DNA from 3 places in the Xenorhabdus poinarii G6 genome. Region 3 is predicted to be linked to each of the others. Evidence: predicted binding sites of a transcription regulator. Region 3 holds the regulator's gene; each other region holds the start of a gene.
What was found. The regulator Fur, encoded in region 3, represses iron uptake genes when iron is present. The targets are predictions, from matches to a motif close to ATAATAATGAGAACNACTATCAA.
Positions count from the first base shown of each region.

Region 1: the regulator Fur is predicted to act here: its motif matches at 2,545-2,567, upstream of sodA (superoxide dismutase [Mn]).
Region 2: the regulator Fur is predicted to act here: its motif matches at 5,961-5,983, upstream of feoA (ferrous iron transporter A).

Region 1 is NZ_FO704551.1:45,653-53,214, forward strand. Features, by position in the region: gene XPG1_RS00180 (DUF485 domain-containing protein) at 1-140, opposite strand, end outside; gene acs (acetate--CoA ligase) at 311-2,266, opposite strand; gene sodA (superoxide dismutase [Mn]) at 2,640-3,266, shown strand; gene yiiM (6-hydroxyaminopurine reductase) at 3,392-4,063, shown strand; gene trpS (tryptophan--tRNA ligase) at 4,192-5,226, opposite strand; gene XPG1_RS00205 (phosphoglycolate phosphatase) at 5,231-5,953, opposite strand; gene rpe (ribulose-phosphate 3-epimerase) at 5,953-6,627, opposite strand; gene dam (adenine-specific DNA-methyltransferase) at 6,686-7,504, opposite strand.
Region 2 is NZ_FO704551.1:138,926-146,487, forward strand. Features, by position in the region: gene XPG1_RS00590 (hypothetical protein) at 1-562, opposite strand, end outside; one part of gene XPG1_RS17865 (IS1 family transposase) at 886-1,331, opposite strand; one part of gene XPG1_RS17865 (IS1 family transposase) at 1,331-1,580, opposite strand; gene XPG1_RS00605 (MFS transporter) at 1,759-2,937, shown strand; gene XPG1_RS00610 (FeoC-like transcriptional regulator) at 3,031-3,270, opposite strand; gene feoB (Fe(2+) transporter permease subunit FeoB) at 3,285-5,609, opposite strand; gene feoA (ferrous iron transporter A) at 5,701-5,931, opposite strand; gene XPG1_RS00625 (hypothetical protein) at 6,221-6,748, opposite strand; gene XPG1_RS00630 (Tex family protein) at 7,111-7,562, opposite strand, start outside.
Region 3 is NZ_FO704551.1:2,332,136-2,339,697, reverse strand. Features, by position in the region: gene glnS (glutamine--tRNA ligase) at 1-849, shown strand, start outside; gene fur (ferric iron uptake transcriptional regulator) at 1,031-1,483, opposite strand; gene fldA (flavodoxin FldA) at 1,671-2,204, opposite strand; gene ybfE (LexA regulated protein) at 2,380-2,670, opposite strand; gene XPG1_RS10750 (GlxA family transcriptional regulator) at 2,747-3,781, opposite strand; gene XPG1_RS10745 (type I secretion system permease/ATPase) at 3,929-6,091, opposite strand; gene XPG1_RS10740 (HlyD family type I secretion periplasmic adaptor subunit) at 6,094-7,449, opposite strand; gene XPG1_RS10735 (peptidase domain-containing ABC transporter) at 7,442-7,562, opposite strand, start outside.

The sequences.
Region 1 (7,562 bases), 1.4 Mb from region 3:
ACAAAAGCAATCAGGAAAATAAAACCAACATAAAGCACTAACATCATGATGGACAATAGCCAGGCAAAACGCCCTCGCTTCTTCACTAACGCCTTAAAGCGGGGATTATTTTCAATCTTTTGATAAATGTCATCACTCATTGGTGTATCTCCTTGTTGATTTTAAACGGAACACCTTAAGCTATATAATGAGTGGATAGCCGTATCCGACGGAATTCATGACGATTAGCCACCTCCTTGCATAGCTCAGTGCTTTCGGTGATACGTTATTCAAGCCGCCTTGCGGCGGCCTCATGTTCTACAACATGGTCTTACGGCATATTGATTGATTGTTTTTCTTCCAGTAATTTTTCCACCACCCCCGGATCGGCTAGAGTTGAGGTATCTCCTAAGTTACTGGTATCTCCAGAAGCAATTTTGCGCAAAATACGTCGCATGATTTTTCCTGAACGTGTTTTGGGCAGAGAATCTGTCCAGTGAAGAATATCGGGAGTTGCAATTGGCCCGATTTCTTTACGAACCCAATTTCTGACTTCGGTGTACAGTTCAGGAGAAGGTTCTTCACCATGAATAAGCGTGACATAAGCGTAAATAGCTTGGCCTTTGATATGATGAGGGATACCCACGACGGCGGCTTCAGCTATTTTGGGATATGAAACCAAAGCCGACTCAATTTCTGCGGTTCCCAAACGATGGCCTGAAATATTCAGAACATCATCAACTCGCCCTGTTATCCAGTAATAGCCATCTTCATCACGTCTAGCGCCATCGCCACTGAAATACATACCTTTAAACGTGGAAAAATAGGTTTGTTCAAAGCGCTCATGATCGCCATACAGTGTTCGAGCCTGCGCTGGCCAGGAATCCGTGATAACAAGGTTGCCTTCACACTCTCCCTCTAAAATTTCACCTGAATTATCGACCAATGCGGGAGTGACACCAAAAAATGGTAGTGTGGCAGAACCTGCTTTGAGATCGGTCGCTCCCGGTAATGGCGTAATCATGAATCCACCCGTTTCCGTTTGCCACCAGGTATCTACGATAGGGCATTTACTATTACCTATTTTTTGGTAATACCATTCCCATGCTTCTGGATTAATGGGCTCACCAACAGAACCCATAATGCGTAATGATGTGCGTTTAGTTCCTTCTATTGCCTTATCACCTTCGGCCATTAATGCCCTGATAGCGGTTGGTGCAGTATAGAGAATGTTCACTTTGTGCTTGTCGACCACCTGACAGAGACGATTGACATCGGGGTAATTAGGTACACCTTCAAACATTAAGGTCGTGGCACCACAGGATAGTGGCCCATAGAGCAGATAACTATGCCCGGTGACCCAACCTATATCGGCGGTACACCAATAAATTTCTCCGGGGCGATAATCAAATGTGTATTTGAACGTTAAAGATGCGTAGACCAAATAACCACCAGTCGTATGCAGAACGCCTTTAGGTTTACCGGTAGAGCCTGAAGTATAAAGAATGAATAATGGATCTTCGGCATTCATCTCTTCAACCGGGCATTCGGCACCCACACTTTCTACCAATTCGTGCCACCATAAGTCACGGTCATTATTCCAGCTACTGATATTTCCGGTTCGCCTGAAAACAACTACATTTGTCACGCTAGTAATATCTGGATTACTCAGAGCCTCATCGACATTTTTTTTCAATGGAATTGTCCGACCGGCCCGCAAACCTTCATCCGCAGTAATAATGAGTTTGCTATTTGAATCAATCACTCTGCCGGCAATAGCATCTGGAGAGAAGCCACCAAAGATCACGGAATGGATTGCGCCAAGACGAGTACAGGCCAACATTGCAACGGCCGCTTCTGGCACCATTGGCATATAGATAGCAACGACATCGCCTTTTTTAACCCCCAGTTTTTTCAGCACATTCGTGAATTGGCAGACGTCATGATGTAATTCGCGATACGTAACATGTCGGGATTCTGTCGGATTATCGCCCTCCCATATAATGGCAGTTTGATCACCACGCTCTTGCAAATGGCGATCAAGACAGTTGGCACTTAAGTTAAGAGTACCATCTTCAAACCAGCGGATGTTGATATGCCCAGGATCGAAAGCGGTATTTTTGACCTTGGTATAGGGTCTGATCCAATCAACTATTTTGCCTTTTTCCCTCCAGAATCCTTCGGGGTCTTGTAATGACCATTGGTAATCTTGTAGGTACTGTTGTTTGTTTATCAGGGCCGTATCTGCAATATCAGTGGGAATAAGATGCTTAATTATGTGAGTCATATTTTTATCTCCTTGCAGTTGTTAATACTATGTCAAAACAAGGTTAACTAAAGTGTAAAAAGCATTTTTGTTTCTTTTTTGCGCGGAAGATCACGCAATTAAAGAGAATGAATTTCATAGCATGATCATTGAGTTTGGCGTTATTTATTAAAATTAAATAAGGAAATCTGCTCTATTAGCTGTTAAATATTTCATAAAATCGACATTAGCAGGTCTTTCTGTTTAATAGGAGAGTACAACGTGAGACTATATTAGGAAACCATAGTTAATATATGGAATTGATAATCATTTTCATTATTGTTTAATTCACTATAATAAGCGTGTTGTTCACAAGGTGTGAGCTTTATATATTCTAAACAACTGGAGATATGATATGAGCTATTCACTGCCTTCTTTACCTTACGCTTATGACGCGTTAGAGCCTCATTTCGATAAACCGACGATGGAAATTCATCATACTAAACACCATCAGACGTATGTCACTAACACCAATACCGCACTGGAAGCTTTCCCCGAATTAAGCAAACTGGATATTGATGATCTCGTCCAGCAACTCGATAAAATTCCAGCAGATAAACGTACTTTTATTCGTAACAATGCAGGTGGTCATTCAAACCACAGCCTGTTTTGGAAAGGATTAAAACTGGGTACAGTATTGGATGGTGCGTTGAAAGCGGCCATTGAGCGTGATTTTGGGAGCGTTGACAGCTTCAAAGAAAAATTTGAGCAGGCGGCAGCTACCCGTTTTGGTTCTGGTTGGGCATGGCTGGTGCTGAAAGATAATGGCAAACTTGCTGTTGTTTCAACAGCGAATCAGGATAGCCCACTGATGGGGGAAGAAATCGCGGGAGCTTCTGGTTACCCGATTGTAGGTTTGGATGTATGGGAACATGCTTATTACCTGAAATATCAGAATCGGCGCCCTGACTATATCAAAGCGTTTTGGAATGTCGTCAACTGGGACGAAGCAGCAAGACGTTATGAAGAAAAAATAAAGTAATTCAAGTCATTATTTTTATAAGTATGCTGGTCATGATGTTGACCGGCATTTTTTTCATTATCTTGGTTATTATGTTTGGTAAGTACGCGTCCATTTTCAATCGATCATTGAGAGGAAGTTAGAGGATGTATTACCCACAAATATATAGAGGTAAGATATCGTCGTTAGGAACACTGGATTTTAGTGCAATCAATAAACTGGTGGTGGATGGTCGATTGTATCTGACCTCTCTTGGGCTGGAAGGTGATGAACAAGCCGAAATCCGTTTTCATGGTGGCCCTGATCGTGCGCTTTGTCATTATCCGAGAGAACATTATCTATTTTGGAAAAGGCAATTTACTGAGTTAACTGAATTATTTTATTCTCCCTTTTTTGGTGAAAATATATCAACGGAGGGGATGACAGAAGAGAATGTTTACATTGGGGATATTTTCCAATGGGGAGAAGCAATGATTCAGGTGACACAGCCTCGTTCTCCTTGCTACAAACTTAATCTTATTACTGGAATTGCGAACTTTTCGGCCATTATGCAAGATAAAGGATATTGTGGCTGGTTATATCGGGTCATCTCTCAGGGTTTTGTCAGTGCTGCTGATCCATTGAAATTATTAAGTCGAAATAGTGATGTTTCTGTTAAGGATGCCATTTCCATCGCTTTCCATAGCCCATTTGATGAGAAGCAATACCAACGTTTAATGGGGGCTGCAGGGTTATCTGCTAGCTGGAATCTGACGATGCAAAAGCGGATATTGTATGGAAAAATAGAAGATTTTAATCGTCGTTTATTAGGAAAATAATTTATTTACTGATAATTATTTTAGTTAAAAAATAGGTTTTATTCTTGGCGTGGATGATAAAAAATGAAATTTTTAATTCATATGCCAAAGGGTATCATTACCAACCCCTTGGCATGCACATAAGACGATTACGGATAAGCAATAAAGCCAACAGCCTCGTAGACCTTATCCAGAGTTGCCTGAGCACGAGCTTGTGCTTTAACGGCACCTTCTGCCATTATTTGGTTAAGCAGAATTTCGTCATGACGGAAATGATGGAAACGCTCTTGTAAACCTGCCAGCATTTCACATACTGCATCGGCAACTGCGCCCTTCAAATGGCCATACATTTTGCCTTCAAACTCAGCTTCCAGTTCAGGTATTGTTTTACCTGTGACACCGGCAAGAATATCCAGCAAATTGGAAACACCCGGTTTGTTTTCCAGATCATAACGTACACGAGGTGGTTCTTCGGAATCAGTAACTGCTCGTTTAATTTTCTTGGCGACAGATTTTGGATCTTCTAGCAGGGCAATCACGTTATTGCGGTTATCATCTGACTTTGACATTTTCTTATTCGGATCTTGCAATGACATCACGCGGGCACCGCCTTGCGGAATGAATGGTTCCGGCACAGTGAAAATATCACCGTATAAGGCATTAAAGCGCAGTGCTAAATCACGGGTCAGTTCAAGATGCTGTTTTTGGTCACTTCCCACGGGGATTTGATTAGCCTGGTAAAGCAAAATATCAGCCGCCATTAGAACAGGATAATCAAACAGACCGGCATTGATATTTTCTGCATAACGGGCTGATTTATCCTTGAATTGAGTCATGCGACTGAGTTCGCCAAAATAAGTGTAGCAGTTCAGCACCCAACTCAATTGAGTATGTTGCGGAACATGTGACTGAACAAAAATGGTGCTTTTCTTTGGATCAATACCACAGGCAAGATAAAGTGCTAGTGTATCCAGCGTGCGTTTTTTGAGTTCATCGGGATCCTGGCGAACGGTAATGGCATGCTGGTTAACGATGCAGTAGATGCAATCATATTCATCTTGCATTTTAACCCACTGACGCAATGCCCCCAGATAGTTACCGATGGTTAATTCACCGGAGGGTTGTGCACCGCTGAATACAATAGGTTTTTGGGAGTTTAATTTCATTACAGTGGGGTCATTCATTTTATTACGCTTCCTGTCTTTTGAAAGTGGATTGTTGTTTCAACGTGGAAAATCCAATAGTTGGGAGTAAATCCGGGAAATTCGCCAAGACATAATTTGGCTGGCTTAATGTTATAGATTCTCCGTAGTTATATCCATAGGTTAGGCCAACGCAAGGGCAACCAGCGGCTTGTGCCGCCAAAATATCATTACGAGAATCGCCAACGAAAAGTAACTCTTCTTTATGTAAGCCAAACATGCCCATGGTCAGATATAGCGGCGCGGGATGAGGCTTTTTCTCTTTAACATCGTCACCACCCAGGATCAATGAAAAGAATTCACTGATACCTAATGATTCCAGTAATGGAGCAATAAACGATGTTGGTTTATTGGTTACTATCGCCATTGGTAGATGATGTTGTGCCAATTCTGCCAATGTTTCTTTTACATGAGGAAACAGTTGGCTGCCGGTGATGACGCTAGTTTCATAAAATTTATCAAACAGCTTGCGTGTTTCACGATGTAGTTCGGGAGAAAGATCGGCTCCCGCCCATGTTAATGCCCGCTCAACCATGACATCAGCGCCATTGCCAATCCAGACCGCAACGCGTTCTTTACCCGCTGCGGGTAATCCTTTGGCAATCAGGGCTTGATCCAATGCCGCCGCCAGACCACCTGCACTGTCTACCAGTGTGCCATCTAAATCAAAAGCAATGGCACGAATTCCTTTTATGACGTTATTTTTCATTATGCTACCTTTGATAATTCGTGGCGCATCTCATCGATAACCGCTTTATAATCTGGCTGACTGAAAATAGCAGAACCCGCAACGAACATATCAGCGCCAGCCTGAGCCACTTCCGCAATATTACAGGGTTTGATGCCACCATCAACTTCAAGACGAATATCGTATCCACTCTCATCAATGATTCTGCGCACTTGCCGCAGTTTTTTCAATGTTTCTGGGATGAACGACTGACCACCAAAACCGGGGTTGACGGACATTAACAAAATCACATCCAGTTTATCCAATACGTAATCAAGATAGTTCAGCGGTGTTGCTGGGTTGAAAACTAAGCCTGCTTTACAGCCCTGTTCTTTGATAAGTTGCAAGGTGCGATCGAGATGTTCACTCGCTTCGGGATGGAAAGTGATATAGGTTGCACCTGCTTTGGCAAAATCAGGAATAATGCGATCAACCGGTTTTACCATCAGGTGAACATCAATGGGTGCGGTAATACCATAATTTCTCAGTGCCTGACAGACCATTGGTCCGACAGTCAGATTTGGCACATAATGGTTATCCATCACATCAAAGTGCACAACATCAGCACCTGCTTGCAAAACCTTAGCGGTATCTTCACCTAATCGAGCAAAATCGGCGGATAGAATGGATGGTGCGATCAGAAAGTCTTTCTTCATTATTATCTTCTCCAATTCAGTGTCTTATCCCCGTCAGTTCACGGGCTGGAAATCTCAGTCACTTCTGGCGGTATAACGCCAAAAGTTCATCAACTTTACCTCGGGCAAGAATATTTCTACTGATTGTCCGGCGAGCCTTAACAATGTAAAGGGAAGCCTGGTGATACCATTCTCGTGTCATCGGCGTGTCATGATTAGAGATAAGCACCGGAATATCTTTTTGAGACGAGAGATGATAGGCAATTTTCGCCAGATTTTCCTGATCAAGAAGATTAAAACTATTGGTATGGTAGGCTGTAAAGTTAGCCGTAGCCGAAAGTGGGGCATACGGAGGATCACAGTAAACCACTGAGCTTTTTGGCGCATTATCCAATGCGATTTTGTAATGTTGGCAGATGAACGTTGCCTTCTGGGATTTTTCTGCAAACCAGTAAAGCTCATCTTCAGGAAAATAGGGCTTTTTATAGCGCCCGAAAGGAACGTTAAATTCACCTCGAGAATTATAGCGACAAAGGCCGTTATAGCAGTGACGATTCAGATAAAGAAACAGCATACTGCGATAAAAAGGATCTGTGCTTTTGTTGAACTCTTCTCTCAGGCGATAAAAGTTTTCGGAAGTGTTGAACTCCGATGAAAATAATGGACGGACATGATTAATAAACTCATCTGCACGAAACTTTACGGTATCGTACAGGTTGATCAGATCGCTATTGATATCTGACAAAATGTAAGAATCATATTCGGTATTTAGAAATACCGAGCCTGCGCCAACAAATGGCTCAATCAAGCAATCGCCCTCTGGCAGATGACGTTTAATATCATCCACCAAGGGGTATTTTCCACCGGCCCATTTTAAGAAAGCGCGTTTTTTTTTCATGCCGTCAAATTAGTTATTCAATAATTTCAGAGTCGCAGATTGTACTCTGTTTAGGACA
Region 2 (7,562 bases), 1.5 Mb from region 3:
GTACCGCCTGCATATCCATATCATCCAGACTGTATTGTCTTGCATAAATGGGACGTAACAAAACAAACTCTTCACCTTGATCTCCGTTTAATCCTGTTGAATGCTCACCATCTGGCGCCTTTACTAATACAGCAATTGGTTTATCTTTACCCAATGCACTCGGTAAACAATACACATAATGCCTTATTCTATTTTTATGTTTTTCCTCTTTCTGTGAAGATTGCTGTTTAAATGAAGAATTACTAAATGGTATGGATGTAGTAAATCCATTCGATGAATAAGCATAAGACCATTTATAATCACCACTTTCCAAACAGCAGTTATAGCAGATCTCTTCACCTGTATTAAAATCAATAAGATATAAATTAACAACGATATCTTTATCTGGAACTGAAATATTATTTCTGTTTTTGTCAATTGGTTGTATATAGACATCAATAATTACCTGATGCATACCATTAGAAAAAATAGAAGCTCTGTCACTTCTATCAGCTAATCTAATTTCCAAAGTTGACACACTATACCATGATGGAGATTCTTCATTATTTTTTAAGGTATCCATAATCATCACCTAATCATAGAATGAAATATATAAAACATGCTCCATGTTAAATAACATAATTAGTTTATTTCACTAAAAACCATTCTCATTCACTTAAATAGAATAAAACCCTCATATATAATGTTAGTCTTGATTTGAAATTTATCCATGGGATTTTTTAAAAAAAAACATAACATCAATTAAAGTTATCAAAAACAAAAACAGGAATCACCAGTGAAAATAATAACTAATTATTATTTTTAAATAGTGTTTCAATACTATATTTTCTGGCAATGAGTAAGCATTAAAATAATTGGTCGTGTATTCAACCTGTTGATTGGCCATCAATAATAGAACTCACGCTCGATGAATGTGCCAATGATCTTGTCATGCATTTCAACTGACTTAGAATAACCCAGCGTCTTGCGATTGAGTCGCTTTAGCCTGTTACGCAGGTTCAGATTTTCTCGTTCAATACGTTGAGTATAAAGTTTACCGGTGATATGTTTCTCATCAGCCAATATGTCATATGCCCCGAAATTATCGGTGCACCAGAATGCCACATCAAAAGCGGATAACTTTTCCAGCAACGTCCTGAGTGTCTGTTTGCTACGGGCGCCAAAAGAAAGGGCGACAATACGTTTCAAGCGAGGCTCCCACGCGTACCACAACCAGCGTTGCCGTTTTTTGTTACTGATGAATGACCACATTTCATCGACTTCACAGATAAGCTGAAGCTCAGGGGTATCCAGCGGCAGCGTGGTTACACATCGCGGCGCGAGTTTTTTAAAGTGCGTACAACAGCGTTAATGCTGACATGAAGTGCCCGTGCCGTATCACGAATACCGGCGTTATTCATGGCAAGCTTGACGATTTGCTCTTTTATACCCGAATGGCAAGCCCGGTAAGTGTATTCGAGCTGGAAGGTTCTACGACAGGACTGGCAATAATATCGTTGATGCCCACCTTCTCCTTTACCGTGTTTTTTAACAGGCGTGGTTTGGCCACAAAACCGACACTTCACTTCAACTAATGCCATCACTATCCCTCACGTGTTTACCCTCATTATACGTGAGAAACAACGGGATGAATACGTGACCACCTTGTCAGGTGTTAGTAATCCTTTGTACTGAAAGCAATAGGAGTGTGATGAGCTGGCTCAAACCAGTTTACGCTTCGAATTGGATCGGTTTAATAACGAAGATGGAGTTTTAATTATGCGAACAATGCCGGCATTTTTCCTCTTGTTCGGAACTTTGTTCACTGCAGGTGGATATGGCGCTACCTTTCTTATTTCTGAATATTTTCGGTCACAAGGGGGGAGTGATATTGATACAGGGACGACCCTTAGCGTAGCGCTGATCGGCACTTTAATAGGCGTCCCTTTGGTTGGATGGTTTTCCGGACAGTTGGAAGCGGCGCGTCTTGCAGCCTTCGCGGCATTGTTGATGTCTTGTGGTTATTTTCTTTTCGGTGGCTTCGGTGGTGAACTGAGCTACATACAGAATATCGCGGCGCTTTTGATTGGACTCGGTTGGGGAATGTTTTATATCAGTGGTCCTATGGCTTTGTCGGAACGGGTCACTGACGCAGACAGGGGACATTGGTTTACTCGTTTTAGTGCGTTTCAAATGACGGGAATTTGCGGTAGCCCCATTCTCCTTAGTGTAGTGGTTGAACAGGGTGGGTTTTCAATCCAGATAGCGTTTCTTCTGGTTGGGATTGTTGGGGTTTTCGCTTCACTTCTTCTGGCGATTTTCGGAATTAGGGAGCCGCTTGAGCAACGGAAACTGTTACTGCGGCCTTGGGTGAGAAAAATAACGAAGATCGCGACAACGAGTACTATCCGCCCGATTATCATGGTTGGGTTAGGGGGATGTGTATTCTCTGGAATGATGTCATTTCAGGGGTCACTCGTCGAAGGGACTCGTGCGAATGCAAGTACATTCTTTGCTGTACATGCGGCGACTGCGGTCGTATCGCGTCTTTTGTTGGCACGATATTTATCGATAGTACCCCGTATTCCTCTGATGATTGTGTTGATGTCATGCTTAATCATTGGCCTTTTATCCTTGTTAGGTATACCCGTTCATCCTGTGTTCCAGATTGTTGCGGCCATGTTGACAGGAATAGGGTATGGATTAGTCTATCCTGTCATTCAAACATGGGCAGTAAATGATTCTCCTCTTGAGGATCGCCATGCCGTCCTCACCTGGTTTGTTGTCGCCTATTTTGCGGGTATATTTGGATTTCCGTTGATCGGTGGATGGATATTAGTTGATGCGGGAAAACCTCTTTTTATTCTGGTTCTGGCTGCAATCGCCTTGATTGAGCTCGTAGTCGCGTTATTGGGAGAACGGTGTTTTTGTGACATTAAGTGGCCTAAGCGGGGATGATGAGGCCAGGTACTGAGTTCTCCTCTTGAACAAAACCCGGTTAATACGGGATAGCGCCTTATTGGCATTGAGTCTCAACAACGGAGCGATTCCTTACGTTTTTACGGCGAGCTGGTACACTTTGGTATCACATTTTTGTGTTTCCGGGCACTGCTTGCAGCCCCCGCTGAGGCAGGAGGAAGTATCTACTTCCTCCAGTTTACCCATCATGACAAGCTGTTTGAGTATGGCTTCTACCATTGGCAACGGTACTGAAAACTGATGGCTCAATGATCTCGCATCAGTCCGCCCATTAAGGGCAACCGCATCTCTGATTTTCAGCAGGTCAATCATTTAGGATCCCTCGTCTAATGGCAGTTGCCTTTTGAGCATTCGCAACCACGGTTAGCACTGTTAGTAAACGTCATGGTCACTCTGCTACGTGCACGGCGTAAGCCGATAAAAACCAGTATGTTAAACAGAACCACAGCGGAAATGGTGATCAGGCTGCTTTGTGGATGTGCTGAAAACGTGGCGATTTGGTAAAACAGCGCGGACAGGGAATAAGCGACGTTTAACCCCCACAGAATGGAGAATGTCATCCAGCCACGGCTGGTTTCTCGGGCAATGGCTCCCATGACGGAAACGCAAGGTACATACAGCAGCACGAATATCAGGTAGCTGTAAGCGGAAATCGCAGAGCCAAATTTGGCACTCATGGTGCCCATCGAGCCGCGATCCATATCACCATCACCTTTGCTGGCCTCAATCGGGTTAGAAAGTGCACTTAAGGTAAAGGTTTCTTTCAGGCTGTCCCATGTTTCCGCGACAGCGCCTTTTAATTCATCCAACAGATTAAATTCATCGGGATTGAATGGCGCTTGCGTAATATTTTCTGCGGTATAGAGGGTATTTAGGGTTCCTACCACCACCTCTTTTGCCATGGCGCCGGTGATAAGCCCGACCGTTGCTTGCCAGTTGTCAGAATGAACGCCAAGGGGTTGCAATACCGGTGTGAGTACTTGACTGACGGAAGCTAACGCTGATTCGTTGATGTTGTCTACGGTCTTACCGGAGAAGGAAAAACTGTTCAGGGCGCCAATCAACATACTCGCCGCAACAATCACTTTACCTGCCCGTATCACAAAGCCTTTCAGCCGTTGCCATGTCTGGAGCAGCAAGGTTTTGGCATGAGGAACATGATAGACCGGCAGCTCCATCACAAACGGCGATGCTTCACCACGCATGAGCGTATATTTGAGCAACAATCCGGTCAGAATAGCAACGGTAATGCCCAATATATACAGGGAGAAAACGAGGCTTGCTCCGTTTTTGCCGAAGAAAGCCGCAGCAAAGACTGCAAAGATGGCCAACCTTGCCCCGCAGGACATAAACGGGGCCATCATGATCGTAATCAGGCGTTCACGAGGGGCGTCAAGGGTTCTCGACCCCATGACAGCAGGCACGTTACACCCAAAGCCAACAATCAGAGGCACGAAGGATTTACCCGGTAATCCCATTGCCTGCATCAGTCTGTCCATGACAAACGCTGCCCGCGCCATATAGCCGGAGTCTTCCAGAAAGGAGAGGAACAGATACATCATGCCGATTTGGGGAACCAGTGGCAGTACTGTGTTGATGCCCCCACCAATGCCTTGAGCAAGGAACACGGTTAACCAATGCGGGAAATGGAGAGTATAACCGAGCCATTGCACCCCATCGATAAAAATGGCCGCAGAAACCCCTTCAAAGATGGGTTGTAAGGCGCCCCCGATATTGATGGCGAGCACAAACATCAGGTACATGGCAAACAGGAAGATCGGCACGCCTAACCAGCGGTTAAGGATCACGCGATCTAAGACTTGAGTCAGTTTATTTGGCATGGCGGTGCGGGTATCCATGACGGTCTGACAAATTTCACTGATTGCCTGATAGCGCGAACCTGCAATGATGAGGTCAGGTTCTTCCATCTGTTGTTCTTGCAGACGCGCTTTACTTTCCGCTAGCTGTTCGTGTGTCAGGCCAGAGATCTCACGGCCATAAATATCGCCTTCCAGCACTTGCAAAGCCAGCCAGCGGCGCTGTTGTGGCGTGAATTTCCCCGTGATTTGGCCGGAAAGACAGGAAATTTCTTGCAATAATGCAGCAGGATAATTCACCTGTAAGCGGTTAAGCCCTGGTAAGGACGGGGGGGAGTCAGCGTCGATCGCGTTTTTCAGTGCATCTATGCCTGTGGCACGAGTGGAAACCAGCGGAATAACCGGACAGCCGAGCCGTTTTTCCAGCGCGGCAATATCAATCTCAATACGTTGACTCTGAGCAATATCCAGCATGTTCAGTGCAACAATGCAGGGAATGCCCAATTCAAGCAATTGCAGTGAAAGATAAAGGTTACGTTCCAGATTCGACGCATCAACAACATTGATCAACATATCGGCTTCGCCACTGAGGATATAGTGGCAGGCAATCTGTTCATCAATGGACGTTTGTTCAGAAATGGTAGTGAGCGAGTAAGTCCCCGGGAGGTCTACAAGCTCGACGTTATGGTCAGGGGTGGTAAAGTGACCCGTTTTGCGTTCAACCGTAACGCCAGCCCAGTTTCCTACGCGTTGTCGGGAGCCGGTAAGCTGGTTGAAAAGTGTCGTTTTTCCGGCATTAGGATTACCGATCAGACCTATAGTTAATTGTTTCATTATACTTTCTGCCAATCAGGAAGCGATTTTCGTACTCTAGTGAGACAACCAGATGGACGAGGGTTGTTCTGAATTACCTTGATTCAATCCGTTATGCGCCCAGATCTTCATGCAACATGAGAAATGCTAAGTCTTGTTGACGAAGAGTAAGATTGACTCTGCGAGTTTCGATTTGTATTGGATCACCCAATGGCGCAGTGCGAATGACCCGAAATGTTGAGCCCGGCAACATGCCAAGTGACAGTAATTTTTGCCGATAAGCGGGGCTAATTTGGGGAGAAAACCCCAGAATTTTGTACCGACGTTCTGGCGTAATAACCATATAACACTCCATTAAAACTGAAAAAATAAGTGATTATAAGAATTATTATCCTCTATAAAGTGAAATCCACAAGAAAAAAGTTCAGTAGTGACGCTGGATTTTAATTGGTAATGATAACAATATGCAACTGTAATACGGGTTATTTATACGGAATAATGCTGGAGCAATTTGATATTAATCAAATTAATGACGACTTTGTTGAAAATAAATCGCGTGCGGGCGTGCTTAATGTTTGGCAGATTTCTTTGTTGATAAGCTCTGCCAAGAACTAGCAGAGCTTGTTGATTTTTTATTGATCTTCAAGGAGAGAACGTAATTCACTCAAGGGAACTTGCATACGCTGATCATCTTGATGTTGGCGCCAGGCATCTGAGTCGTAAACCCACCACGCCTCAATTTTCAGCTCATAGAAACGGCGGATGGCATGGCCTTTATAGTCACTGATAGGGCGTGCTTTTTGCTTTCTGATAACGGGATCAGGGTAAGTTTTTAAGAAAAAGTAGTCATAGGTTGCTTTTATTTGATCATCAGGGACTTGGCGGGCTTGACCAATAAATTGAGAACCAACCAGATCCAGCGACGAATCAGGCATGCTCTGACTACTGTAGATTGTCCCGCTGACACGGGGATTGATACATAATGCTTTCGAATGTTGGGTATCTAACTTTGAATACCAGATTAGCGTCAGTGGATTGTATTTCGGGATATAAAATAGGGTCGATGACCAGACTGAGTTCGCATCGGGATTGAGTGTAGAAAGGCTGAAGAAACGTATATGACTGAGTAAATCTAAACTGCTTTGGACATATTTTTTCATGGTTTTTCCTCAACAGTGTCAATGCATTCTATACCTGTATTTCTGTAAACATGAAGCCCATAGGTATAAGAACATGATGATGTTATGCGTGATTTATATTTTTTATTATTCAATAAGTTTCCCATGATGATGGGATTTATTGCGAAATGAATGATACGAAATATTAATGAAAAGAGGCAGGTGTTATCACTTATTTTAATTTGGCATGCCAGCAATAAATAAAAATATCTTTTTGGTGTAATCAATTATTTATTTAATTAAAAATATATTGAGTGATGTTTAATCACTGAGAAGGTCTCTGAACTGGCTCCATGGAACCAGTTCAGGATAGGATTCAGGTAAACAACCGCTTAACGTTTTTGTTACCGTTTTTTACTAAAGGCTGCTGCTAGTGCATCACTCATGGCGCTGTTTGCTAAAGGCGTAGAACCTGAACGCGAATGAGGGCGGTTTTTACCATGATTGTTTTTATCATGATTGTTGCGATTATGGCGGTTCTGATCATTGCGGTCCTGCCGGTGACCACCTTGAGAAGCCCGGCGTACCTGAGTTTCACCCGGTTGCTCATCAAGACGCATGGTCAGTGCAATACGCTTGCGGTGAAGGTCAACATCCATCACTTTCACTTTCACGATGTCGCCTGTTTTGACCACGGTATGTGGATTTTCAATAAAGCGGTCAGACAGTGAGGAGATATGAACCAGACCATCCTGATGAACACCGATATCGACAAAGGCACCGAAGTTAGTCACGTTCGTCACCGTGCCTTCCAGAATCATCCCTGTTTGCAGGTCGTTCAGGGTTTCAACACCAT
Region 3 (7,562 bases):
CTTAACCAGCTGGTGACCGAGAATATCGTTGATGGCTGGGATGACCCACGTATGCCAACTATTTCTGGATTGCGTCGTCGTGGTTATACAGCGGCATCTATCCGTGAATTTTGTCGCCGCATTGGAGTGACGAAACAGGACAACAATGTTGAAATGGCCGCGCTGGAATCCTGCATTCGCGATGACCTGAATGAAAATGCGCCCCGTGCTATGGCGGTTCTTGATCCGGTGAAACTGGTGATCGAGAATATGCCGGAAGGTGAAGTGATCCTGACGATGCCTAACCATCCGAATAAACCGGAAATGGGCAGCCGTGAAGTGCCGTTCAGTCGTGAACTGTATATTGATCGCGCGGATTTCCGTGAAGAAGCGAATCGTCAATACAAGCGTCTGGTGCTGGGCAAAGAGGTACGTCTGCGCAATGCTTATGTGATTAAAGCTGAGCGTGTTGAAAAAGATGCGCAAGGCAATATCACAACAATTTATTGCCAGTATGACGAACAGACGCTGAACAAAGATCCCGCTGATGGCCGCAAGGTGAAAGGGGTGATTCACTGGGTCAGCGCTGCCTACGGTGTTCCGGCAGAATTCTACCTGTATGACCGCCTGTTCAGCGTAGCAAATCCGGGAGCGGAGGATGATTTCTTATCCACGATTAATCCAGCGTCGCTGATGATCCGTAAGGGATTTGTCGAACCGGGTCTGGTCAATGCGTTACCAGAAAAAACTTACCAGTTTGAACGTGAAGGTTATTTCTGCGCTGACAGTCGCCTCTCAAGTGCTGATCGTTTGGTCTTTAACCGCACCGTTGGTCTGCGTGATACCTGGGCAAAAATCTCACAAGGATAATGTGACGCTGTTTACTTAACCTGTACACCAAAAAGCGTGATTATTTTCACGCTTTTTTTATCAGTAGTGCGGTGTGGCTATCTCATCGTTGGCTAATCTAATCGTGCTTAAAGCGACTTGCCGACTAGCTTAAGCTAATCGGCAGAAGCTTATTCAGATGAAATTAAACACCTGAGTAGAATTATCCTGCTTTTTCATCATGAAATGCGCTATCTTTGCGGCAATCACCAGCGGCGCAGTGACCATATAAATAAAGACTGTGGTTTGAAAGTTTAATGCCATAACGCTCAGCGATGTTTCTCTGGCGTTCTTCAATAAACTCGTCATTAAATTCAATGACCTTCCCGCAATCGAGACAAATCAGGTGGTCATGGTGATGTTGCTGAGTGAGTTCAAAAACCGATTTACCGCCTTCAAAATTGTGGCGTGTGACAATGCCGGCATCATCGAACTGGTTCAACACGCGATAGACAGTGGCGAGGCCAATCTCTTCACCGATATCAATCAGTTTTTTGTAGAGATCCTCCGCACTGACATGATGGCATTCTGGGTCCTGTAGCACTTCCAGAATTTTCAAACGTGGAAGTGTGACTTTAAGTCCAGCATTTTTCAATGCTTTATTGTTGTCGGTCATGCGGATTCAGTCCTGTAACTAGGGTTAAGTGAACTTATGATACTTGGGGGTATCGTGAGGGAATCATGATTCTGTTTTCACGCAGTTGATTATAGGCATGGATAGTCAAAATGAAAACCATACCTATTCCGGAATCATGACACATTATGCAAGAATAATCCCGCTTGAAAGGGTATTATTCTCTTTATTATGCATCCAGGATGGCTGACAGACTCATTTCAGCCTTAATTTGTTGTACCCAGGCTTCAACGCGTTCATCTGTCAATTCTGGTTGGCGATCTTCATCAATAGCCAGACCAATAAAGTGGGTGTCATCGGCCATGCCCTTCGAGGCTTCAAAGTGATATCCTTCGGTTGGCCAGTGCCCTACAATAATTGCGCCATTAGGCTCAATAATATCGCGGATAGTGCCCATGGCATCACAGAAGTATTCTGCATAATCTTCCTGATCACCACAGCCGAACAAAGCAACCAGTTTTCCGTCGAAATCAATCTCTCCCAGTGTTGGGAAAAAATCATCCCAGTCACATTGGGCTTCGCCGTAATACCAGGTTGGGATGCCAAGCAGCAGGATATCGAAAGCGTCAATGTCTTCTTTGCTGCTTTTGGCAATATCGTGGACTTCAGCAACATCAGCACCACCCAATTTTTCTTGGATCATTTTGGCGATGTTCTCTGTGTTGCCGGTATCGCTGCCGAAGAATATACCTATTATTGCCATAAAATGGGTTAACCTCTTGTTTTATTCGTGTATTAAATCCATACACATCACGCTGAAATCAGCTAGAAAAATGTCAGTTTTAGTCACATGAAAAGCGTTATTCTGACCAAACATCAATGACAAATCTGTCAAATTTGTGTGGTGACATCGCTTTATTGCCGTTGAATAAATGCCGTTAATTGGCAGGATGATTTTTTTCTGCCAGTTGGGCTACCAGCATTTGCTCAATCAATTCACTGCGGCTGATATTACGCTGTTTTGCCAGATGATTAAGTATGTCGACGGCCTCTTCATTCAGTTTAAGTTCCACTCGACGCAGTCCTTTTACCTTATCTCGCCGCAACTGGTTGCGTTTATTGATTCTAAGCTGCTCATCCCTGGACAGCGGATTTGTTTTCGGTCGCCCTGGCCTGCGTTCATCTGCGAACAAATCCAGTGTGGTGCGATCAGTTTGTTCTTTTGCCATAAATTCAATTGATAATGGGCGTGTACCAACAATATAGCCGGCAATAATACCTTAGCTGGACGCGTGCCGCTACTGGCTAGTCTGGTTTTTCCGAGGGATAGCCAATGGCATTGGGCAGAAAAAGGGAAGAGTGATGATATTTTTGACGATACTCTTTTGGTGTTAATCCATGACAGCGTTTGAACAACTCCCTGAAATAGCGGGTATCTTCATAACCGACTTCATGGCTGATCTCTTCAATGGATTTTTGGGATTTTTCCAGCCAGTGTTTTGCCTGTGACAGGCGGATTTGCTGGATATATTGGATCGGGGTTTTGCCTGTAGCGATCTTAAAACGGCGTTTCATCTGGCGTTCGCAAAGATGAATTTTATTGGCTAAATCAGCGACAGATAAAATTTCAGAGGGAAACGTATGCATCCAATCTTGCAGTTTGTGGATCAGCGCATCGGCGTGCTGGCGATAAGGGGTGAAGCCGGCGGAATCAAACAGGGCTGTGCTGTCATTTTCATCTAACAAAAATTTTGTACATTGTTCTCTGGCATATTGTCCGTATACCAACTCAATGATATTTAACATACAGCTTCCGCAGCCATAAGCACTGGAGATACAGAATCGGTGGTTATCGCTGATAATTTTTTTGTCGGTATAGAGAGGAATATGGGGGAAGCGTTTTTTGAATTCGGGGAAAAAATGAGGGTGAATGGTGGCGCCGTTGTTTAATAATCCTGCTTGGGCAAGGATAAACGTGCCTGAGCATATTGAAACGATCGGAATGCGTTTTTCATCCATCGCCTGAATCCATGCAATGATTTCTGGCGTGCAATGTCGCGTTTCCCATTCCGGAAAGCCCAGTGAACCGACCAGAATCATATCGGGTTGTTGTCCGCAATCCAGGGAAGCAGCGAGGGTGCTATGGGGGAAGCGTGTAGAGCCCATCAACAGGTTATTCGTATGATTTCTGTTTTCCTGATGGGGTGGAGAGATAATGCTGACATGGGGGGCAGCGCCGCCAATAGTATTAGCGGCGATAGTGAGAATTTCGATCGGCATGGCAACCGACGTGACCGAGGTATGCGAAAAAACTAACGCGATAACAGAGACTTGTTTCATGGTTATATTCTCTTCCTTAAGAACACCTTGTCATGCGGTATGACTTGAATGATGAAATTAATTTTAAGATGAAACCCGCCTCTTGTCTTTAATGGATGACTTTTTTATAGCAATAATAATCACCAAGTGATAATCAATAGAGTAACCTTAGGTCGTTTGTTGATGCCAAAGTTGTGCATATAACCCTTTTTGTTGTATCAGGGCATCGTGTGAGCCGGATTCAGCGATTTTCCCCAGATCTAACACAAAAATCTTATCGGCATGGCGGAGGGTATTCAGCCGGTGAGCGATACAGATGACCGTTCGATGACGACATATTTCATCCATATTGCTCATGATGGCGGCCTCAGATTCATAATCCAGTGCAGAGGTGGCTTCATCCAGGATCAGAATCTTGGGATCACTGAGCAATGCCCTTGCCAATGCAATCCGCTGTCGCTGCCCGCCAGAAAGATTACCGCCTTTTTCACCCACCTGATGCGCAAATTGATGAGGAAATGCCTGGATAAAATCCATCGCCCCGGCCAGGGTCGCGGCCTTATGGATTTCCTCATCACTGGCATTAGGCTTACACAGGCGGATATTGTCCGCAATACTGCCGGAGAACAGAATACTTTCTTGTAAGACGACACTCATATGGCGGCGCAGTGATACGGGATCAGCGATCGCCAGATCCATGCCATCCACCAATACCTGACCGTGTTGCGGGACATAGAGGCGTTGCAACAAGCGTGTCAATGTGCTTTTGCCAGAACCCGATGGCCCCGTAATACCAATAAATTCACCGGCCTTAATCTCCAGTGACAGGTTCGCCAGGACTTCGGGGGTATCAGCATGATAGCGAAAGCGAATATTTCTGAATTCAATTTGGCCAGCCAGTTCCGGTGAGGAGACCAGCCCCTGTTGACTGTTTTCCATCGGCTCATCAAGGATATCTCCCACCCGGCGCAGGGCGATCAGGGTATGCTGGAAATCTTGCCAGACTTGCGCCAACCGCAGGATCGGTTGAGTCACGTGTCCGGCCAGCATATTAAACGCAATGAGTTCACCGGGGGATAAATCGCCTTTCAGCACTGCCCGGACGCCCCACCACAGTAGCAGCGCGGCCACCATTTTTTGGATCAGCTCAATCCCTTGCCCAGCCGCCAGCCCGCTTTTTTGGGCGGTAAAACGTCGGATTAACTGTTGACTCAATACCTTCTGCCATTGATGCAAAAAACGTTTTTCAGTTGCAGTGGTCTTGATGGTTTCAATCCCGGTAACCGCTTCGGTCAGGAAACTGGTGGCATTGGCATCAGCTTCATACTCTTTTTCTACTTTGCTTCGAATCATCGGCCCGACAGTCAGCCAGAGTAAAAAATAGAGCACCAGTGAACTGATCACGATCCCTGTTAGCAGGGTGGAATAATGAAACATCACCCCCAAAAACAGCAGGATAAAAATCAGATCAAGCAGCAGCATGAGGGTAGAGCCGGTCAAAAATTGGCGGATATGCGCCATTTCCCTGACTCTGGCAATAATCTGCCCTGTTTGTCGTTGTTTGAAATAGGGCAGGGGTAATCCCACAAGATGGCGATACAGGCGGCCGGAAAGCTCAGAATTGATTTGGCTCGCCATATGCCCGAACACCGTATTACGCATAAAACCATACAAAGGCTCCGCTAATGCCAGTGCCAGCATGGCGATACCGAGAACGTGCAGGCTGGAAACACTCCGCCCGACCAGCACTTTATCGATGATATTCTCAAATAATAAAGGGGATGCCAGCGCAAAAAGTTGCAACACGATAGCGAACAGAAAAATGTCCCGTAACTGGTTTTTTTGCCTGAAAATAGCGGGATAAAACCAGCTCAGACCAAATTTAACGTCTTGCTTAGTCAGTGTTTTGTCAGCCAGTAGTAGTACCCGATATTCATCGTGATCGTGCTCACCTGGTATGACATGAGCCAACGGATGTACAGTGGATTTGCCGGTGGCAGGATCAAACACCGTTAAGGTGTCAGCACAGATGTCTGACAGTACCCACCAACGCTGATCTAATTGAATCAATGCGGGCAAAGGCAGTGTGGCCGCCGTCCCGACGGTCAGACGCTCAAACTGACTGTGCAGCCCGATCGCATCTGCTGCTTCACGCAGTTGTGAATTTGTCAGTGCCAGAGAATCCACACCCAGACTATGGTGCAATTGTTCGACCGAAGCGATCTTATGAAACTGTTTCCCTAAATGGGCGATACAATCCAACGCGTAATTGTTTGCTTCTTGGCCGTCAGATTTGCCCGCATGGTGGGTGAAGGAGAACGTATCAGCCATGATTATTTCTCCCTCAACGCTTCAGATTGATATTCCTGAATTGGGCTGAGCAGGTAATCAATCACTCTTCGTTTATCGGTTTTGATCTCCGCGACAATAGACATTCCCGCCGTGATTTCAACCGGTTTTCCATCCACCATAATATTGTTCTGTTTGAGACTGATTTGTGCCGGGAAAACCAGCCCCAGCCGTTCATCGTTGGTGGAATCCCGCGAAATGCTGAGTAACTCCCCTTCAATGGTGCCATAGCGAGTATAAGGGAAAGCATCGACCTTAACGGTAACGTGCTGACCCGGGTAGACAAAACCGACATCTTTATTCAGGATCTGGACTTCAGCCAGTTGTACCTGTTCGTCAGGCACAATCACCATCAGATTTTGAGCCGGTTGCAGAACCGCACCGAGAGTATGCACACTTAATTGTTGAACGGTTCCCGCCACGGGAGCGCGTACCACCTCAAGATCTTCCCGTTCCTGCATCTTGGAAATTTCCTGCTTTATGGCGGCCAATTGCATCTCTGCCTGTTTTCTTTTCTCAAACCATTCACGCTCTTTTTGTGCTTTGAGGCTGTTTAGCCGTTCCTCCAGACTCTTATATTGCGTCATCAGAATACCGAATTCCGATTTCTGTTGAGCGATCAGCCTTTCTGTTTCCAGAAACTCTTTTTCCTGCTCCAGATACTCCACCTTGCTGATGACTTGTTTTTGGCTCAATGTCTTGCGCGCCTGTAAACGCTGGCTGATATTTTCCCGCAGATGGCTCAATGAATGGATATCACTGTTTCGTGCCTGTTGAGACGTCAGGTTCACGGCCATTTCCGCATGGATATTGGTGATAGTGGCGTCGAATTCCTGCTTTTCGTGAAAGTAGTGAGCCAAAATTTTTGCCTGTTTTTCGGTGGATTGCTGTTGGAAAAGTGGCAGGGATTTCGGCGCTTGTTGCTCAAGCAGAGCCTGATAGCGGATTGTCTCTTCCATCAAATAGTCTCGTTGCTCAAGCAAACGGGCGATATCTTGATTGACCCCGAGCGTATTGAGCGTCAGTAGTGACGCCCCTTTCTCAACGTGCTGGCCGTTTGTGACATGAATGGCCATCAGGCGGCTTTGTTCGTAAGCCTGAATGATTTGAGAACGACCCGATGCGATCAAACGTCCGGTTGCGGTTGCCTGTACATCCAGTTGCCCCAGATAAGCCCATAGTAAAGCAACCAAAACCCCCATACTCAGGGTGATTGCCGTATAACGGGCAAACGGAGAAGGCGGACGTTGTGACAATGCCAGGTGTGTAGGCAAAAAATCATAATAGTGGGGAGCAGTACGTAACCGTTTGATCCCTTTGCGTAAGATAGCCTTAAGCACGTGTTGGCTCCTCCTGTTGTGTTTCTTGTTTTAACTCTTGTTGTAACTGCCAAAGCTTCCGGTAGTGTTTGCCGTATTGCAAAAGCTGTTCATGGCTGCCTTGTTCAATGATT